Regions from separate parts of the Dellaglioa algida genome, predicted to be linked through region 2. Evidence: predicted binding sites of a transcription regulator. Region 2 holds the regulator's gene; the other holds the start of a gene.
What was found. The regulator LexA, encoded in region 2, represses DNA repair genes until DNA is damaged. The targets are predictions, from matches to a motif close to CNAACANNTGTTNG.
Positions count from the first base shown of each region.

Region 1: a site for LexA is predicted at 2,906-2,919, ahead of N0K73_RS06760 (Y-family DNA polymerase). Genes of this name have one in related genera too.

Region 1 is NZ_JANXLE010000007.1:78,739-86,619, forward strand. It holds gene N0K73_RS06750 (hypothetical protein) at 57-221, opposite strand; gene N0K73_RS06755 (hypothetical protein) at 1,186-1,566, opposite strand; gene N0K73_RS06760 (Y-family DNA polymerase) at 1,559-2,869, opposite strand; gene N0K73_RS06765 (MarR family winged helix-turn-helix transcriptional regulator) at 3,096-3,515, shown strand; gene N0K73_RS06770 (Cna B-type domain-containing protein) at 3,554-7,881, shown strand, end outside.
Region 2 is NZ_JANXLE010000002.1:167,160-175,040, forward strand. It holds gene N0K73_RS02515 (ABC transporter ATP-binding protein) at 1-767, opposite strand, end outside; gene N0K73_RS02520 (ABC transporter ATP-binding protein) at 764-2,518, opposite strand; gene N0K73_RS02525 (YneF family protein) at 2,588-2,824, opposite strand; gene N0K73_RS02530 (DUF896 domain-containing protein) at 2,920-3,162, opposite strand; gene lexA (transcriptional repressor LexA) at 3,310-3,930, shown strand; gene N0K73_RS02540 (hydroxymethylglutaryl-CoA synthase) at 3,976-5,127, opposite strand; gene N0K73_RS02545 (hypothetical protein) at 5,483-5,851, shown strand; gene N0K73_RS02550 (hypothetical protein) at 5,975-6,328, shown strand; gene N0K73_RS02555 (sunset domain-containing protein) at 7,204-7,881, shown strand, end outside.

The sequences.
Region 1 (7,881 bases), on a different contig from region 2:
CGGGGGTCTTCAAACTTAGATAACCAGATAAAGTAGAATTAAATTTATAATATTTCTTATTTATTTCCTAAATACACAACTATTTTAGATACGATATAAACAAGAAGAGCAGTTACAAGAGCCGACATGATTAAATTTAAGTTTAAACTACGTGTCAATAAAATTGATAAACCTGCCGTGAATCCAACAAAAATTCCTTGTATATTTCTATTTTTAAACATGATATATCACTCCTTAATTGTCTTTTTTTAAACATATTTCCTTCAAAATATATATTTCAGATGTTATCACATGCGCTTAAAATAGAAAGATTCTTTGACCATGGCAAACGTGTCTAACAGAAAAGATAGTGGCTATTCTTAAGGAGGTAATACTTATGAAAATGAGTGGTCATTATAAAATTAGGACAAAAAAATCATTAACATTTAGCTATCGTCTTTAACAGTTCTATACGAGAAGGCCTGTTGACGTGGGGCTTCTTTTTTATGAGTTCATTATATCATGAATAAGAAACGTTATGAATTGTAGCAATTGATAACGGGTGTTATCCTAATGTTGGTTTTAAAATACTAGGGGGAGTTTTATCAATAAAAAAATAGTTAAGACTGATAATAATCAGGCGAGATGGCTGGGTATAGTTGGTGTCGTATTATGTATAATTGGACTGTGGTTAGCGGGTATACAAGGAGCTATCGGTTCAGAGGCAATACTTTCAGGGATTTTAATGGGTATTATTGTTATTATTTATACATTCATAATAGCGGCAATTTTAAAAATCTAAATGAAAAATGAGCGAGTACTTTTTAGAAAGTACTTACTTAGTTTATTACTTGAGTGGATGTTAAGAAGTGACACTTTGTTGACTATAATTATATTTTAGGCGGGTGTAAAATATGGAAAAATTTAAAAAGAGCGTAGATGATTCTCTTTCTCTTATAGGGACGATATTTTTAATGATAATAATTTTATCATTCTTTATTCAAGATAGTTCTTTATTTCATGATTGTAGAATTTTTATTATAGCGATATTTTTAGGTAGAACTATGGTTAATTTATATCGTGCACGGAAAAAGTAACTGAAGTAGGGTGGGCAGTTCTGGATGAATTGATCCTTACCGTAAAGAATAATTAAAAGGAGGCAACCGATATACACAGATAAACTCTGCGTATATCGGTTGCCTTCTTTTAATAACTAGAGAAATAAATCGCATGTATATCCGCAATATTTACTTTCGCGTCGTTAATAATTAAGTTATCTTCATACCACCCAGCAATTAAACCCGTAACTGGATCCAGAAGAGTGCCATCAATATTTTTGGTAGATAAATCAATAGAGACGGGAGTAGATTGCATAATTGCAGAATTAATTACTTCTGCAATCTCACGACTAGTCATCTTAATAGCGTGGGTTAATGCTTGTTTGGATTTTTCTTCGTTCGATTTCTTTGTCCTAGCCGAGGTATGGTCACTTAAATAGAAGCCCTGCCATTTCATCATGCCACGATCATGATAATCATATTTAAGGAATTGATTTATGAGATTTGAGTCGCTAGTTTCCTTAGTCATATGCATTTCCTCCAGCATGGCCGCCAACGAGACCGGCACGACCAATCGCGGTGGCGCCTTTTGATTTACTGGATAATTTTACAAGTGAGTTGAAGCCATACTTCTTTCGAATGTCATCGATTGTATGATCTAAAATATGATTTTTAAGTTCGTCGTCTTTAGTATCAAAGATGTCTAGTTGCTGTGCGTTGTCATCAATCAAGTTGCCACAAGAAATACTAATGTGTCTTAATGATTCGTGATGCCACTTTTTCCGAAATAACCTCAGGACGTGATTTGTTAGCTCTAGATTTGAATTGGTAGGATCAATCTTCATTGATATTCCAAAACCTGGTCGGCTGCGTGTAGAGTCTGTGGTTTCTGCCAGAGAGAAACCAATCCCCAAATTAATAACGGTTGCAGATTTATGATGGGCTCTTAAACGCGCAGCAACCTGTTCAGCTATCTCACGGATAACAACTTCAATTTCGGATTGAATAACATAATCTTTAGGCAATACCTGACTATTACCGTATGATTTTTCTTTTGGGATGTATTTTTCATGAATGATTGAACGATCAATGCCCCAGCTGAGCGCGAATAATTGACTACCAACAACACCTAATCTAGCTTTAAGTTCATACGGATTAGAGTGTGCTAAATCATACATTGAATTGAACTTCCAAGATTTTAATTTTTTAGTAGTCTGCTGCCCGATTGACCAAACATTTTCAAATTCAGTAATGGGCCATAGTTTATCTGGCACATCTTCATAGTGCCACTCAGCAATTAAGCTATGATTACGTTTTGCTTCGATGTCTAAGGCGAACTTAGCGAGCACTGGATTATCACCAATGCCAACTGTTGTATAAATACCGGTTTCCTTTTTTACGGCGAGTTGAATTTTTCGAGCAACTTCGTATGGAGAATTTCCAAAAAGCTTCCAACTAGTCGTCATATCAATAATTGATTCATCAATAGAGTAGGGGTGGATGTCATCATCTGACGCAAACTGTTGAAAAACTTTATTAATTTTTATGTTTTCTTCTATATATAAATTCATTCTTGGTGGAGCAATTACTAAACGTTCATCGTGGATTGGAACGCTTTTAGCACGGGTCACATTACTAATGCCAAATAGTTTTTTAGCCATCGGACTAGCCGCCAAAACTAATCCGCTACCGGTATTCTCGGCAGTAGACATCACGACAAGAACAGAACGTAGCGGATTGAGTCCGCGTGCAACGGATTCAACTGAAGCATAGAAGGATTTAGAATCAATCATAAAGATGACCCTTCTAGGTTCATTGCCATAATTGTACATTCTAAAAACCTCCCTTCAATATAATACCTAATTATACGAACATACGTTCCTTTAGTCAATGGTACCTGCAATAAAATCTCTATAAGTGAGTGACTATAATGGTTTTTTAATGATGTCAGTAAGAAATTACTGGCATTATTTTAAAAAAAAGAGAAATCCTTCATAGAAATATTGTGTACCAATTGGTATAGTTAGTATGCTAACTAAAATATGAGGAGTGATGGATATGGATTTAGGTTATTTGCTCATGTCGGTTTCTAAAAAAGTGAAATATCAAGTTAATAAAGAATTAATAAAAGAAGGTGTAACGGTTCAACAATGGGCCGTTATTAAAAATATAGGCTTAATGTCTAAGACGCAATTAGTAACTTCTGCGGATTTAGCAAAACGAATAGATATCGATAAGGCAACGATTTCTGGTATTTTAAGACGTTTAATTGATAAAAACATCGTCGATAAAAAAGTGAATCCTTTAGACAAGCGAGCTTCCCGATTAAAGCTGACAGATAGTGGAAAAGAAACTTACAATCGTTATAGTACTATCGCTGATAAGGCATTAGCCGAATCAATAAAAGTTCTTTCAAATGACGAAAAGGAACTTATGGGACAAATTTTAACGAAATTAAACGATCAAACGTCTCAATAAATGAACTAGACCAATGATGAATCTTAGTGGAGGATTAGATGAATAAAAAAATAAGGACATATTTCATATTATTAGGATTATTAACTTCTTTTTGCATTACGCCAGCAACGGCTTACGCTGAAGCAACCCATGGGGATGTAGTAACGCAACAAGCAAAAGTAAATAATGATGTGAGTCATATGGTGACGGATCTTAAACTATCAACAAATAGAATGGTTGATGGAGGGAAGGCAACGGTTAGATTAGAATTTAATGCTCAAGGGAGAAAGATAAAGGCGGGAGACATTATTGCTGTCAATTGGCCACATTCTGGCAACGTGTTTGGGACGGGATATGCTAAAACCTATAAATTTAAAATACATAATGTCGACGTGGGAACCTTAACGGTAACCAAAGAAAAAGCAGTCATTTTATTTGATCATAATATTGAAGATATGTCAGATGTTAAGGGATGGACTGAGTTTGATTTAGAGGGCCGTAATATGACTGAAATGGATGATAAAAACATTGGGAATTTAATCATCACAAGTGGGAATCAGTCTGCGAAAATAAGTATCGAAAAGCCAGCAACGAAGCCGACTAAAAATTCGTTTTATTATAAGTCGGGCGATATGCAACCTGAGGATACAAGTCATGTACGGTGGTTTTTAAATATTAATAATAATAAAAATTTTGCGACAGATGGCGTCGATATTGATGACAAAATACAACCCGGACAGAAACTAGATTTAGATAATTTTGAAATTTCTGTGAATGGCTATAATCGTAGTTGTTTTCTGGGTAAAGGAGCCGTAGAAAAATTCACAAAAGTATTTCAGGGTAGCTCTATTTCTGCTGATCCAGAGACTGGACAAATTAAGGTTTTTATCCCGGAAAGATGGGTGTCAAAGAATACTTTTAGAATTAAATATTTAACAAAAATTCAAGATTACAATCAAAAGTCTTTTGAAAATAAAAGTAAAATATGGTATCGAGAATTCAATCAACCAGCGGTAAGCGGTAAAGAATCAAATGCGACGGTTAAAAATGTCAACGTGGATGGCAAGATTGATGGAGAAAATAAAACAATTGCTTCAGTAACTAAAAAATGGGACGACCACGATAATCAGGATGGCTTGCGTCCTGAGAAAGTAACTGCACAACTGTATGCAAATGGAAATAAAACGGGTGATCCAGTCACTTTGGAAGCTGCTAACCAATGGCATTATTCGTGGAAAGGGCTAGTGAAGAGCGTTAATGGTTCTGAAATTATCTATACTGTTGAAGAAACGAGTCAAACAGACGGGTATGTTCCAGAGGTAACGACTCAAGATGCGAGTGAGAATGAATTCGTGATTACGAATCAGCATGAATCCGAGACGACAGATATTAGTGGTGAAAAAACGTGGGTAGATAATGAAAATAAGGACGGACAGAGACCCGAATCGATTAAAATTCATTTATTAGCAAACGGTAAGCAAGAGGGACCTGAAAAAACGGTAAAAGCCAGTGAAAACTGGCAATACAAGTTTAGCGATGTGCCCAAATATGCTAACGGAAAATTAATTCAATATACAGTATCTGAAAATGCTGTCGAAGACTATACGGGTAAAGTAGACGGTATGAATATCGAAAATACCTATATGCCAACGAAAACGAGCGTAACGGTAATTAAAAAATGGGTTGATCACAATAATCAAGATGGTATACGTTCGGACGATGTAAAAGTGCAATTATATGCGGACGGAAAAGAAAAAGGAAATCCGGTCGAATTAAATGAGGACAATCATTGGACCGGGCACTGGTTGAATCTGAATAAAAACGAAAATGGTACGAAAATTAAGTATAGCGTAAAGGAATTAAATGTTTCAAAACAGTACCAAGCTGATATTTCAAACGCGGATGCAGCGGAGAACGAGTTTTTAATCACCAACACACATAAACCCGAATTGACCGCTATTTCTGGTAAAAAAACATGGGTCGATAATGACGATCAAGATGGAAAACGACCAAGTGCTATTCAGGTTCATTTATTAGCGAATAACCAACGTGTCGGGGTTGCTAAAAAAGTGACGGCCGCTGAAAATTGGCAATATACATTTAACGACATGCCAAAATACGAAAACGGCCAATTAATTCATTACAGCGTAGTTGAAGATAACGTGGTTGGTTATACACCCGAAGTATCAGGATTTAATTTAATTAATCGATATACGCCTGAGAAAACGGCCGTTCAAGTTACCAAAAAATGGGCGGACCACAATAATCAGGATGGTCTGCGCCCCGATAAAGTCCAGATTCAACTGTACGCGGATGATAAAACACAAGGCGACATTGTGGAATTGAATGAAGCAAATCATTGGTTATATCAGTGGACAGAATTAGATAAAAAATTAAAAGGGTCTAAAGTAAACTACAGCGTTAAGGAAGTCGCCGTCTCTAAACAATATAAATCGGTCGTTTCCGTAGTTAATGAAGAAAAAAATGAGTTTATGATTACTAACAGTCATAAAACTGAATTGACTGATATTTCTGGTAATAAAACCTGGTTAGATGACAATGATCAAGATGGAAAACGGCCGGAAACGATTAAGGTTCATTTATTAGCAAATGGTAAACAAATTGGAGATGTGAAGTCAGTATCCGCAAAAAATGATTGGAAATATTCATTTAAAGATGTGCCAAAATACGAGAATGGCAAAGTAATTGAATATGCCATTTCAGAAAATTCAGTAGCAGGTTATACAGCAAAAGTAGATGGAAATAATCTGATTAACAAACATGAGTCTGAATTGACAACAATTTCAGGTTATAAAACGTGGTTAGATGGAAATAATCAAGATGGTAAAAGACCCGAAACGATTAAAGTCCATTTATTAGCAAATGGCAAACAGGTCGGAGATGCGAAGTCAGTATCCGCAAAAGAAGACTGGAAATATTCATTTAAAGATGTGCCGAAATACGAAAACGGTAAAGCAATCGAATATACTATTTCAGAGAATTCGGTGCCAGGCTATACATCAAAAGTTGATGGAATCAACCTTATTAATAGCTACATTCCCAAAAAAACAATAATCCAAGTTACGAAAAAATGGGATGATCAGAACAACCAAGATGGTGTGCGTCCTGATAAAGTTTGGGTTCAATTATATGCAAACGGTAAGACACAAGGTGAAGTTGTGGAATTGAGTGAAGCAAATAACTGGGTTCATCGCTGGACAGATTTAAATGAAAAATCAAAAGGTGTAAAAAATAGTTATAGTGTGAGGGAACTAAATGTCGCACATCAGTATATATCGCTCACGTCAATCATGAATAAATCGAATAATGAATTGTTGATTACTAATAAGCATGAAGTTGAATTAGCAACAATTTCAGGAACGAAAACGTGGTTAGACGACAATAATCGAGACGGCAAAAGACCTGGAACGATTAAAGTTCATTTATTAGCTAATGGTAAACAGGTTGGGGATGCGAAGTCAGTATCCGCAAAAGACGATTGGAAATATTCATTTAAAGACGTGCCAAAATACGAAAACGGTAAAGTAATTGAATATGCCATTTCAGAGGATTCGGTATTAGATTATACGTCAAAAGCAGATGGGAATAATCTGATTAACAAACACGAGTCTGAGTTGACAAGTATATCAGGTCGTAAAACCTGGTTGGATAATGATAATCAAGATGGAAAAAGACCGGAAATGATTAAAGTCCATTTATTAGCAAACGGCAAACAAGTTGGAGATACGAAGTCCGTATCCGCAAAAGACGATTGGAAATACTCGTTTAAAGATGTGCCGAAATATGAAAACGGTAAAGTAATTGAGTATACGATTTCAGAAGATTCGGTATTAGGTTATACATCAAAAGTAGATGGAAATAATCTGATTAACAAGCATGAGTCTGAATTAACGAGTGTTTCAGGTCATAAAACGTGGTTAGATGACAATAATCGAGATGGAAAAAGACCCGAAACGATTAAAGTTCATTTACTAGCGAATGGTAAACAAGTCGGAGATGTAAAATTAGTATCTGCAAAAGACGACTGGAAATATTCATTTAAAGACATACCGAAATATGAAAATGGAAAAGTAATTGAATATACGATTTCAGAAGATTCGGTTTCAGGTTATACGTCTAAGGTAGATGGAAATAATCTGATTAATGAACATGAACCTGATAAAACAACCATTCACGTTATAAAGAAATGGGACGATCATGATAATCAAGGTGGGTTACGACCTGGACAAGTGAAAGTTCAATTATATGCGGATGACAAAGCTTACGGTGAGGTTGTAGAATTGAATGCAAACAATCAATGGGCATATTCTTGGCAAGAATTATATCTTAGAAATGATGGTAAAAAGGTAACGTATACCGTCAGAGA
Region 2 (7,881 bases):
TTAATCATTTCAAATCTTTTTTTCAAATAAAGCTCATTTGTATCTTCGAATTCGCCCTCAATTCGTTCTTCCTGACGGAACTGCTGAATAACATTAATCCCAACAATAGATTCATTCAACTTCGTATTCAACCGACTCAAGTACTCTCTCATTTGTCGATACACCCTTGAACTGAATCGCTGATAATACCATGTTGTTATCATTAGAATTGGCACAAATATCAACGTTATTAACGCTATTTGTGGTTTGGCAATGTACATTGCCACAAACGCCGAGACAAGGGAAAAAATTCCAATAATTAGCGTCATAAATAACGTCCAGAAATCAGCCAACGTCATCGTATCATTGGTAACTCTAGAAACGACAGCTCCAGCAGGAGTCTGATCAAAATACCGCATTCCCAATGTATGAATTTTTTTAAAAAGGACAATCCGAATTTTTTCTAATGTTTTTTCTGCACCCATTGAATACAAATACATCTGAATAAATTGTGTAATTGCTTTTAAAATGACACCTATAAAGTACAGTCCCGCAAATAAAAACATAACATTTAGTGGTGTCGATTTAGACTGAAGATAGTGATCCATATAATATTGTAAAAGTAATGGTAAAAGTATGTTAATCCCGCTTAAAAGTGCCGCAAACAAAATTGCGATTAAAAAGTCCGCCTTAAAGTCTTTTGTATAAGGCAACAATCGCTTTATAACATCCCTTTGTTCCTTCCCACTCATCTCTTTTTGCCAACTAGATTTAGATTTTTCACTCATTGCGATCCACCCCCATCTAACTTATTTTCAAGCTGTTGTTTAGTCGTCATTTGATAGTACCAACCTCTTAACGCCATTAAAGTTTCATGTTGTCCTCGTTCAACTATTGTGCCTTCGTCAATTACAATAATTTCATCGGCGTCCATCACGCTACTCATACGACTTGCAGAGATAATTGTTGTTTTGTTTTGACGTTTTTCTTTGAGTCTGCTTAAAATAATTGATTCCGTTCTAGCATCAACCGCAGATAACGCATCATCTAAAATTAATAATTCTGGATTGATCACTAAGGCACGAGCAATAGCTAATCGTTGCTTTTGTCCACCAGAGAGTGAGATTCCTTGTTCTCCAACTGCCGTTTCATACTGCTGTGGCAAATCTATAATATCAGTATCCAGATCAGCATCAAATGCGGCCATTTCAACATCTTCTTTTGTTAAATCCATGTTGGCAAACCGTATATTATCAAATATAGTCGTTGAAAATAAAAAACTCTCCTGAGGTACGTAACCTATCGATTTAAGATATGCGTCTAAAGCATACTTTTTTATATCTGAATTATTAACTGAGATAGTGCCTTTATAGACATCGAATTCACGAAGGATCAATTTCATAATTGTCGATTTACCAGCACCCGTTTTACCAACTATTCCTAGCGTTTGTCCAGAACCAATATGAAATTTAACATCCCGCAAACTCACACGATTATCATCCGGATAGTTGAAATGATGTATGTCAAAATCAAAAGGTCCCGTTGGCGATTTAGCCAATCCTTGTTTAGTATCAATAATTCCACTGGTCTGATTAAGTAGTATTTGTACGCGATCGTAACTCGCGTTTCCACGTTCAATTACGTTAAATAATCGACCAATTGCGAACATCGGCCAGACAAGTAATGCAATATAACTAATAAATGAAATCAGTTGTCCAATCGAAATTACATCATTGGTCACATAATACCCACCAAGAATAATTGTAAAAACATATGATAATCCAATAATTAAACTAGTTATTGGATCAAATAATGCATCTAGAAAATTAACTCTTCTATTAATTTTGATTGTCTCTTGAACTTTTTCTTCAAAATCATTAATATCTTCCTGTTCTTGTCCAAGCGTTTTAATTACTTTAATGCCACTAACACTTTCTTGCGTCTTATTATTCAACGTTGAAAATGCGGCCTGCGAGGTGGCAAACGCGGTATGTATTTTAGTTCCCAAAAATCTGGCCATAACCGCTAATAAAGGCAACGGTATTATTGCTAAAATAGTTAACCGCCAATCGATTAAAACAACCATTGCAATGATTGTCGTTCCACCCGTTATAATTGAATCGGCAAAAGTCAAGATACCGGCACCAGCAACCTGTTGAATAGCCGTTAAATCATTGGTAGCATGAGCCATCAGGTCACCCGTCCTATTTTGTTGAAAAAAAGACTGATCCATTTGCATAAAATGTTTAAATAATCTGGTACGTAATATTTTTTCAAGTCGAGCTGCACTCCCCCAAATATTAGTTCGCCAAATATACCGGAAGAGGTATTGTCCTACTGCAACGAAAATAAGAATTCCAACCCAAATAGCTAATTTACGCACTGTTAGTTCATTTCTACTCATGCTATCAACAATGTTTCCAATAATCTTTGGTGGTACAATTTGAAAAATTGCTACTAGAATCAAGAAAAATACGCCAATACCATACGATTTCTTTTCTTGTTTAAAAAACCATCCTAGTTTTCTAAATATGTTCATTTCAAATTCCCCCTTTTTGTGAAAAAAAAACAAGCAAAGAAAACCCTTGCCTGTTTATAAAATATTAAATTATTTTTTTTGTGAGCTATTTTTTGCTTGCGCATTCATTGATGACATCATTTGATGCAATTTCTTTTCAGAAGGTTTTTGGCCCATTTGGACCATCATCATTCTTAACATATCTTCATTGATTGGCGGGTTCTTTTGTAAATACGTTTCCATATATTTACGAGCACCGAAAAATCCTCCGACAAGTCCAACTGCTAACGCAATAACGGCGATTAATATCGTCATTCCCATTGACATAATTCAAGACCCCTTTCCATACACTTCAATCATTAATTCTACACAATTATCACATAAAAGAAAAGGTAAATATGCGTAAAGCGCTAACTATTTTCCTAGTCGTCTCGTAAGCCCTTATCACGTTGAACTTTTTTAACTTTATCGGGTGTTACTTCCTTACCCGTTTTATCATATACTTGCATCATTTCAACACGGCTTCTGAAACTTTCCCTAAATAAAGCAAGATAAGTTTCACGAAGTTCTTTTCTCTCAGCTTCTTCGGCTTTTGTTAAGCCTTCATCTGTTTTACTTTTTGCAGTTAATTCATTAATTCTTGGTGCTAAATCTTCTGGGATCATCAGCTATCACTCCTTAAAATTTCATTAATAATCATAACTGATAATATCATAAAAAACAATTAATTAAATTAACCGAACGTTTGTTTGCAACAAGTAGCCTCATATGCTACTATTAAAGTAATAAATAAGGATGATGAGGTGTACGAAATGACAAAAGCATCTGACAGCAAACAACTTGCGGTCTTGCGCTTTATTCATGAACGAGTAGATACAAAGGGCTACCCGCCAACGGTTAGAGAAATTGGCGAAGCTGTTTCTTTATCTTCAACTTCTACGGTTCATGGACACATTGCTCGACTTGAGAAAAAAGGATTATTAACTAAAGACCCAACAAAACCTAGAGCCATCGAACTTACGCCACTTGGTTTAGACGCCATTGGAATTAATAGTCACGAAAATTTAATTCCAATGGTAGGAACAGTTACGGCTGGTGTCCCTATCTTGGCAGTCGAACAGGTAACGGATTACTTCCCGCTACCACCTGATTTCAACTCTTCGGATGATCTGTTCATGTTAACCATTCGCGGAGAAAGTATGATTAATATCGGTATATTAAATGATGATCAAGTCATTGTCAGAAAACAATCAAACGCCGAGAACGGTGAAATTGTTATTGCAATGAATGAATTCGACGAGGCAACGTGTAAAAGATTTTTTAAAGAAGAAAATCACTTTCGTCTCCAGCCAGAGAATGATTCAATGGCACCAATCATCTTAGATCAGGTTTCTATTCTGGGTAAGGTTATTGGTCTCTATCGTCATTTTTAATTAAAAAGCCGTCAAAATTAGTTAAACTAATTTTGACGGCTTTTTCTATTGAATAAGATATTGTCTTTGCATGTTTTTACTACCAGTCAAAACAAATTTAGAATGATCATTTTTATAATCAAGCTCTATATCCGCCCCATCGTTTTTTAATTGACTTTGATACATTTCTTCGTATGCCTCAACAGATACTTGAACTCGTGATTCTAAATTTATTTGTGGCAACCTGTCTTCAAATTCAGACGCTAACTTACCAGAAAAAAATTCACCAACGGCTCCTGATCCGTAACTGTATAATCCAACTCTATCACCAATTTTTAAATCATTGCTGTTTTCGAGTAAGGAAATAAAACTCAAGTACAACGATCCAGTATATAAGTTTCCTACTTGATTATTGTATCTTTTTGCCGCTTCAAATTCGCGTGTCAATTCTATTTTTTCGTCTTCATTAGCTTCTAATAAGACCTCTCTCAAGCCCTTGGTACCCAATTTTGTATATGGCAAATGAAATAACATCGCTTTAAAGTCAGATAATGTTAATTTTGTCTTACCCTTGTACTCAGTCCACGTTTTATTAAAAAAGTCTAAGTAGACATTTTGTGATGTTTTGCCATCTACAAGTGCCTCGCTATGATTCAAAGGACGCCAAAAATCCATTGTATCTCCTGTTATAAATCCACTCTCTTCATCTAGCTCTAAAATACCCGGATTTTTTGTAATCAGCATCGCAACGGCACCGCCACCCTGTGTAGGCTCACCCGAAGTATGCAGACCATATCTGGCAATATCCGCCCCAATAACTAGCACTTGACTGCCCGGGTTAAGGGCAACATGTCCTTTTGCCAATTGAATTGCAGCAGTTGCACCATAACAAGCCTGTTTAACTTCAATTGCCCTCACATGGCTTAATCCAAGTAACCCAGAAATGTATGCTCCAGCTGACTTGGAATTGTCAATTCCGGACTCTGTTGCAAAAATAACAAAATCAATTTTACCTCTGTTTTCATCATCTATCAATGAATCCGCCGCATTGGTACCCAATGTTACAACATCTTGCGTCGCTGGAATTACAGCCATTTTTGATTGACCAATACCAATCAAATACTTATCAGGATCCACACCCCTAGCTAGAGCCAACTCAGTCATATCAACATACTCGTTCGATGTAAAAAAGTTAATTCGATCGATTCCAATTTTCATTACTTATAACCAACTTCCGTTTTTTATCTTGCCATTATTGTACAAGATGTCCAATTTGATGGCAAGATTTGCCATCGTTTCATTAGAAAAAAATAAAATTCTATATCCTTACGCATAAGAATTATATTCCTTTTTTGACTACTAAATTGCCGCCCAATCTATTCATATCAACTACAAAAAATTGATTGCGCTTAATAAGTACTTTTTCTATAAAAAATTAGAAGGAATATGTATAATGAAGAAACACTCAGCGACTAATGAGTCGCTGTTAGATAATTTATAATTATTTTTAAATTAAATAAACTTACGTGCAATAAACTGATTCACGCTAAAAGCTGATTGGGGGAAATGCTTTATGAAGTTAAAAATTAATACTGCAGCGGGTATCTTAGATATCATAAATGTCTTGTTAGTGGCCAGTTCTTGGATTGTTGTTCTTATTGGTGCCATGAGTGAATCGTCCGTCAAGACAAACAGTACTGTAACCGGTAGCGTATCCGGTGGTGTTTCTATTTTCTTTTATATTATGTTAGGTCTTGGCCTTATTCTTCACATTATTGGACTTATTCAATCAAAAAAAGTTGATATTTCTATTACCGGCCACGTTCTTGGAATTATTGGTTCCGCACTATTCCTTGTATCTATGATTTTTGCACTTCCAACATTTATTTTATTAATTATTGCAGCAATTTTCACACTCAAACAAGCACCTGCTAAGAAATAAAAATTTTTAACGAGTACTCAGCAACATTTTTAGTGGGTACAACTCCTACCACTTGTTTTTATAGTTAAATAACGTGCAGCAAACTGATTCACGTTAAAAGCTGACTCAGAGGATTATATTATGATGGAAGAAAATGGCAACGTTGTCCCACAAGAAGTCAAAGGCTGGAACTGGGGCGCATTTATGTACAACTGGATTTGGGGAATTGCTAATAAAACGTACCTTCCCTTACTAGTTCTCATCCCAATTTTCAATATCGTTTGGATTTTTATTATCGGTTTTAAAGGTAATGAGTGGGCTTGGCAAAAAGGTGACTACAAAGACGTCGAAACATTTAAAGCCGTTCAAAAAACATGGAACATTGCCGGGATCGTTTCTTTTATTCTTAGCATAGCTGGTATTCTTTTATATTTCTTTTTCATTGCTGCTATTATTGCCGGATTAGCTAACTCGTCATATTCATCTTATTCTTATTAAAATTAGCTTAGTTACTTGTTTGAATATTAGTTAATTTAACGGTTGGTTTAAGACTCATTTATATTAATTCATGCACTATTTATCAAAGGTATTGAAATCCCATATTAAAGAACGATACAAAATAATTCTAAAAAAGTCATCTACTCGTGGTCTATCTCCTTACGAGTAGATGACTTTTTCATATACTCATTTTTTTACTCTTATTAATTAGTACATAACTGATTACATGTCTATCTATTTTTAGATTTCATAATAAATATTTCGGTAATACGTTCCGATTCCTTTCCCACTTGTATAATCACTAATTTTCCGTATTTTTGTATTCTTTTATGTGCTAAAATTAAATGGTTCATATCATAATTTATTATCCTTCTTTAGTAAATTAATACTAAACATAACCTATATCAACTCATTCATTATAATAAAGTTAAATATTTGATTATTATTAAATCCATAGGACCTAACCCATGTTAGATAAATACAATTAAGGTCAGATACTCATTTAAGTAATTTCTCAAATCACGAATAAGTTCCCTATATTCATTAAATACGTTTATTTTTCTGAATTTTTTTAAAATTGAGTAATTATTAATATATTTTTTATTGCCCGTTTTTTACTTCTCTAAATAGAATACTATATCCATCTCATTCTAATTAAAGATATTCCATATATATACTGTCTTTGCCTAAAAACCTGAATATTAAACTCTGTGGTTCTGAATTATTCATCAAATAATAGTTTCATATTGATTATCAACATGAAATCATAGACACTTATATCATTTTTTTAGTAACGAGTGTATAGATACTAAGAGCAGGTGCAATTCCTGCTACTTGTTTTGCACCACAAAAAATCTTTGGAGGAGTTATTATTTATGGACGTATTATTTGCACTTATATTTCTTGTTTCAATAGGCTTTATTATTTACTACTCGGTTAAAAGGTATCAGACCAAGACGAAAGATCCTGATACATATAACAGAATCAAAAATCGTGTCTGGTACGCTGCACTGGTTGCCCTCTTCGCAATCGGCTCTACTTCCGGTTTAGTTGGATTCGTTAGTGTAATAGTTTTCTTATCTTTCGGTACATCAATCTATTATATAGTAAGAATCATACAAACTAGAAAGAAAGATCCCACTACATATAACAGAATTAAAAATCGTGTTTGGTACGCCCTACTTGCTTTTCTTATTTCATATATTGTTGTTGTTGCCTTACCACAACCAAGTAAAACAACAGCTAATCATACTGACACATCGAAAGTAGATTCAAGTAAAAATGAATCTGAAAAGAAAAAAGCAAAAGAAGAAAGTTCTAAAAAAGAATCTGAAAGTATTAAACAAGCGGAGTCTGATAAGAAAGAATCCGAAAAAGTTGTCAAAGAAGAGTCTGAGAGTGCTAAAAAGGAATCTGAAAGTACTGCCAAAGAAGAATCCGAAAGTTCTAAAAAAGAATCTGAAAGTATTGTCAAAGCTGATTCTGAAAAAGTTCAACGTGAAGAATCTGAAAAGGTTAAAAAAGAATCCGAAAGCACTAAAAAAGCAAATGAT